Linked DNA regions of Buchnera aphidicola (Macrosiphoniella sanborni). The protein of the gene in region 1 interacts with the protein of each later gene in a pairwise test. Links are inferred from orthologs where the notes say so. Each region holds a gene or a part of one and is shown in the gene's direction. Other genes may lie near its edges.

The links. Proteins that work in one complex are often made in the same cells at the same time.
Region 2: the proteins of gyrA (region 1) and gyrB interact in binary tests that used the Escherichia coli proteins (3 or more experiments, as listed by UniProt). The link is inferred for Buchnera aphidicola (Macrosiphoniella sanborni) from one-to-one orthologs.

The regions. Positions count from the first base shown.
Region 1 is NZ_CP034864.1:187,883-191,114, reverse strand. What follows is about bases 55-3,204. They hold gyrA (DNA topoisomerase (ATP-hydrolyzing) subunit A), read left to right. Parts: upstream 55-453; coding sequence 454-2,955; downstream 2,956-3,204. Other genes in these bases: nrdA (class 1a ribonucleoside-diphosphate reductase subunit alpha), read left to right, coding at 3,036-3,204; D9V74_RS00850 (DUF2076 domain-containing protein), read right to left, coding at 55-183. In the rest of the region: more of D9V74_RS00850, read right to left, coding at 1-54; more of nrdA, read left to right, coding at 3,205-3,232. UniProt on the Escherichia coli protein: A type II topoisomerase that negatively supercoils closed circular double-stranded (ds) DNA in an ATP-dependent manner to maintain chromosomes in an underwound state.
Region 2 is NZ_CP034864.1:8,583-11,727, reverse strand. Bases 1-3,063 are described here. They hold gyrB (DNA topoisomerase (ATP-hydrolyzing) subunit B), read left to right. Parts: upstream 1-357; coding sequence 358-2,769; downstream 2,770-3,063. Other genes in these bases: atpC (ATP synthase F1 subunit epsilon), read right to left, coding at 2,819-3,063; dnaN (DNA polymerase III subunit beta), read left to right, coding at 1-276. Also shown: more of atpC, read right to left, coding at 3,064-3,145. UniProt on the Escherichia coli protein: DNA gyrase negatively supercoils closed circular double-stranded DNA in an ATP-dependent manner to maintain chromosomes in an underwound state.

The DNA.
Region 1 (3,232 bases):
TTTTTTTATAGCTGTTTCTTGAATCAATATTGTTTGAGTCATATAATAAGGAGAAGAAGGTTGTTTAGAAACCAAATTTTGAATTAAGTTGTCTGCTGATACATCTCTTTCAGACATGTTTAATTCAGTATTTTTTAAGCGATAAAACAAATTTTCTATTAAATTCTTTTCTTTATCTTTCATAATTGCATCTCATTGTTAAGTTTAAGTTATATATTATGCAATATAATATTACTTTTTATGCAATATAATATTACTTTTAACAATTTTAATATTCATAACTATTTTTTATATTAATACTTTCATTTAAAATAAACAAATATTTTTAATATAAAAAATATCTTAAAGTTATTTGATATTCAGAATAATGTTCTTTATATGCATCTAATTGTTTAATTATGTTATACTTTTCTACTTAATTAAATTACTTCTTATTAAAGAGATGAAAGCTTTATGAAAGAACCTGAGAAAAAAATTATACAGGTCAATATTGAAGATGAATTAAAAAGCTCTTATTTAGATTATTCTATGTCTGTAATAGTCGGAAGAGCATTGCCGGATGTTCGAGATGGTTTAAAACCTGTTCATAGAAGAATACTATTTGCAATGTATGTTTTAAATAATGATTGGAACAAACCATATAAAAAATCTGCTCGAGTAGTAGGTGATGTCATAGGAAAATATCACCCACATGGTGATTCTGCTGTATATGATGCCATAGTTCGTATGGCACAAAAATTTTCATTACGTTATATGCTTATTGATGGTCAAGGTAATTTTGGTTCTATAGATGGTGATTCTGCCGCAGCAATGAGATATACAGAAGTACGCATGTCTAAAATAGCCCATGAATTATTAAGTGATTTAGAAAAAAACACTGTTGAATTTTTACCGAATTATGATGATACTGAAAAAATCCCTGAAATACTACCGTCCAAAATACCGAATCTTTTAATCAATGGTTCTTCTGGTATAGCTGTTGGTATGGCGACAAATATTCCTCCTCATAATTTATATGAAGTAATTAATGGATGTTTGGCTTATATTAATAATCAAGATATTACTCTTGAAGAACTTATTAAACATATTCCAGGACCAGATTTTCCAACAGCAGGTATTATAAATGGAACATTAGGAATCAAAGAAGCTTATCGTACAGGAAAAGGAAAAATTTATATTCGCGCACGTCATACAATTGAAAAAAATAAAAAAAATAAAAAAGAATCTATTATTTTTGATGAAATACCTTATCAAGTAAATAAATCACGTTTAATTGAAAAAATAGCAGAATTAGTAAAAGATAAAAAAATTGATGGAATTTCTGGTTTACGTGATGAATCTGACAAAGATGGAATGAGAATTGTTATAGAAGTTAAAAAAGAAGCAATATCAGAAATTATTTTAAATCAATTATATTCGTTAACACAATTGCAAATATCTTTTGGTATTAACATGGTTGCTTTATGTCAAGGACAACCAAAGATTTTATCTTTAAAAGAGATATTAAAAAATTTTTTATCTCATAGACAAGAAATAATTATTAGACGTAGTATTTTTGAATTAAATAAAATTTCTCACCGTCTTCATATTCTTGAAGGATTAAATACTGCTTTTATCAATATTAATCTAATTATTGAAATAATTAAAAGTGCAGGAAATTCAAAAGATGCTAAAAATTTAATTATTCAAAAAGCATGGACATCTCATAATATTACACAATGTTATTCTCCTTTTAATAAAAATATTTTATCTGATAATAAAAAATATCATTTTAGTGAAATACAGGCACAAGCTATATTAGATTTACGTCTACAAAAATTAACTAATTTAGAACAAAATAAAATTTTTTCAGAACATAATAATTTAAAAAAGAGAAAAAAAGAATTAAAAGAAATACTTGAAAATCCAAAATGTATGTTGAACGTAATTCAATCAGAACTCTTATCTATACAAAAAAATTTTAGTGATAAAAGAAAAACAAAAATTACTAATCACCATACTGATATTAATTTTGAAGATTTAATTAATCAAGAAGATGTAGTAGTCACACTATCACATTCAGGATATGTAAAATATCAACCTCTTTCTGATTATAATGCTCAAAGACGTGGTGGAAAAGGTAAATCAGCTGCAAAAATAAAAGAAGAAGATTTTATAGAAAGTTTAATAATAGCAAATACACACGATACTATACTATGTTTTTCTAGTAGAGGAATTTTATATTGGATGAAAGTTTATCAATTACCTGAATCTAGTAGACATGCGAAAGGAAAACCTATAGTTAATATTTTACCATTGAGTGCCAAAGAAAGAATTACAGCTATATTACCTGTCCATGAATATAAAGATAATCTTAATATTTTTATGACTACCGCTCATGGAAGAGTAAAAAAAAGCTCTTTAAAACAATTCAAAAAACCTAGATTTGCTGGCATTATTGCTATTAATTTACATGCTAATGACGAATTAATTGGCGTAGCGTTAACTGATGGTAATAATAATATTATGTTATTTACGCAAAACGGTAAAGTAGTACAATTTTTAGAAACAAGCGTACGCACCATGGGACGTACTGCTTCTGGAGTAAAAGGTATTAAAATTAAAAAAAATGATAAAGTTGTATCATTAATCGTACCTAAAAATAAAGGATGTATTTTAATAGCAACACAAAATGGATATGGAAAACGTACTAAAATTACTGATTTTCCTATTAAATCTCGTGCTACTCAAGGTGTAATATCAATTAAAATTACAAAAAAAAACGGGAAAATTATAGGAGCAATACAAGTAGTCGAACAAGATCAAATCATGATGATTACTAATGCAGGTACATTAGTTAGAATTAGAGTTTCAGAAGTAGGAATACTCAGACGAAATACACAAGGTGTTATATTAATAAGAACATCAAAAAATGAAAAAGTAGTTGCTTTACAAAGAATTATTGAACCTATGTAAAAAAACTGTTTATTTGTTATTTATTAAAGTAAATTCAATAAATACATCTTTATACTATTTAAAAATAAGTTAAATTTATTATGAAAAATAATCTCTTTGTTACTAAACGTGATGGAAGAACAGAAAAAATTAATTTAGATAAAATTCATAAAGTACTTAATTGGGCATCAGAAGGATTAAATGACGTCTCTGTATCACAAGTAGCGTTATGTTCTCGTATTCAATTTTATAATAATATTACTACTATTAATATTCATGAAACTATTATTAAAGCTGC
Region 2 (3,145 bases), 180 kb from region 1 along the record:
GAAAAATTTTGTGGAGTAGAAATTCATATTAGAAACGGTCAATTTAAAGTATTATCTGATAATCAAGAAGAAGAAACAGCAGAAGATATGTTTAATATAAATTATATAGGCCCTGAAATAGAAATATCAATTAATGTTTATTATATATTAGATATATTAAATTCTATTAATAGTGAAAATATTCTCTTATTCTTAAATCATTCTAATAATTCTATACAAATTGAAGCGGAAAATGATACTTCAACTAAATATGTTGTAATGTTATTAAAACGCTAAATATTTTTTTAAAATTTTTATTAATATAATATTAAAAATAATTTCAATATTTCTTCTTTTTTATAAAAACACAGGAAAATTATGAATTATACATATAACTCTTCTCATATAAAAATTTTAAGAGGATTAGACGCTGTTCGTAAAAGACCAGGCATGTATATTGGTGATACAGATGATGGTAGTGGATTGCATCACATGGTTTTTGAAATAGTTGATAATGCTATAGATGAAGCATTATCAGGTTACTGTAAAGAAATTCAGGTTGTCATTCATGCAGACAATTCTGTATCTGTTCAAGATGATGGTCGAGGTATTCCAACTGATATTCATCCCGAAGAAAACATTTCAGCTGCCGAAGTTATTATGACAGTATTACATTCTGGGGGAAAATTTGATAATTCTTCATATAAAATATCAGGAGGATTACACGGTGTTGGAATATCAGTAGTCAATGCTTTATCAGAAAAGTTGGAATTAATAATTTATAAAAATAAAAAAAAATATCAACAAATATATTACAATGGCAAACCACAAAATTCCCTCTCTATTGTTAGTTCAACTAATTTATCAGGTACATACATAAGATTTTGGCCGAGTTATAAAACTTTCACTAATAATGTAAAATTTCAATATGATATTTTATCTAAACGTTTACGTGAATTATCATTTCTTAATTCAAATATTACGATTTATTTAGAAGACCATAGATCTAATATTAAAAATTGCTATCATTATAAAGGTGGAATTAAAGCTTTTATTAAATTTCTAAATATAAAAAAAATACCAATTCATCCAAAAATATTTTATTTTAAATCTAAAAAAGAAAAAATAGAACTAGAAGTAGCTATGCAATGGAGTGATTCACATCAAGAAAACATACTATGTTTTACTAACAATATCCCACAAAAAGACGGAGGAACACATTTAGCAGGTTTTCGTGCAGGCATGACACGTACATTAAATTTGCATATCGAACGAGAAGGATATAACAAAAAAAATAAAGTTACTATTATAGGAGAAGATACACGTGAAGGATTAACAGCTATTATATCAATAAAAATTCCTGACCCAAAATTTTCATCTCAAACTAAAGACAAACTAGTTTCTTCTGAAGCAAGATCAGTAATCGAATCATTAATTAACGAAAACCTAATTGAATATCTTTTAGAAAATCCTACTGATGCAAAAGTTATCATTCAAAAAATTATTAATGCCGCAAAAGTAAGAGAAGCAGCAAAACGTGCTAGAGAAATTAATAAAAGAAAAAATATATTAGATTTAGGAACTTTACCTGGTAAATTATCTGATTGTCAAGAAAATGATCCAAAATTTTCAGAAATTTATTTAGTAGAAGGTGATTCAGCAGGTGGATCAGCCAAACAAGGTAGAAATCGAAAAAATCAAGCTATTTTACCTTTAAAAGGAAAAATATTAAATGTTGAAAAATCAAAATTTGATAAAATGATTCTTTCTCAAGAAGTTGCTTCTCTTATTACTGCTTTGGGATGTGGAATCGGAAAAAATGAATTTAATATAGATAAACTAAGATATCATTATATTATTATAATGACTGATGCTGATATTGATGGAGCACATATTCGAACTCTTCTTTTGACTTTTTTCTATCGTCAATTACCTCAACTCATTGAAAAAGGATATATTTATATTGCACAACCGCCATTATATAAACTGAAAAAAGGAACTAAAGAAAAATATATTAAAAACGATGAAGAAATGAATCAATATCAAATAAAAAATTCATTAAAAGATCTAACTTTAAAAAACATTTCATATCCTAATGTTAATATTGATCTTAAAAAATTTAAAAAAATTATTTATGATTATAATCATATTCAAAAAATTATGGAAAATAGTAAATATTATTTTCCTAATATTATTTTAAACGAATTAATTTATCATGACTGTTTAAATAACTTAAACAACAGAAAAATAGTAAAAAATTGGATTGAAAAATTAGCACAAAAACTCAATGAAAAAAATCAAAATAATTGTATATATTCTGCTGAAATAAAAAACAATCTTGATAATAATATCTATGAACCTAATATAAAAATGTCTCGATATGCATACTATAAAACATATGAATTCAAAGAATCATTTTTTAAAAGTAAAGAGTATTTATTAATTAGCAATTTAGGTAAAAACTTTAAAAAATATTTTCCTGATAATATTGTAATCGAAAAATCAGGACTAACATATAGAATAGATAATATAAAAAACACATTAGAATGGTTAATTGAACAATACAAACATGGTTTATTTATACAAAGATATAAAGGTTTAGGAGAAATGAACCCAGAACAATTATGGAATACAACAATGAATCCTGAAACTAGAAATATGTTACAAGTAACAATTGAAGATGCCAGTTCAGCTAACAATTTATTTAATACATTAATGGGAGATGCAGTAGAACCAAGACGAAAATTTATACAAGAAAATGCTTTGAAAGCAGAAAATATTGATGTTTAATTTTTTCTAATACTTGCGGCAGGAAATTACCAGCCGCGAAAATTAATTTTCATCTGCATTTATCCATCATTTCAAGTACACGTAATTTTGCAATTTCTTGAGAAATTTTTAATAAAATTTCATCCTTTTTCGTTTTAATACTTTCATTTTTTATATTTTCTTCAGCATTTTTTTTGGTCTTTAAAATACGATTGCGATCTAAATCAATAGCACGAATAGCTACATTAGCTAAAATAGATACAACAGAAGGTTGTATTTCTAGTATTCCACCTGAAAGATAAATACATTCTTCTTTTTTTTCTTCTTGATGAAAAATATATATCATTCCAGGTTTAATAATACTTAATAATTGTGTATGTCCTGGATAAATACCTAG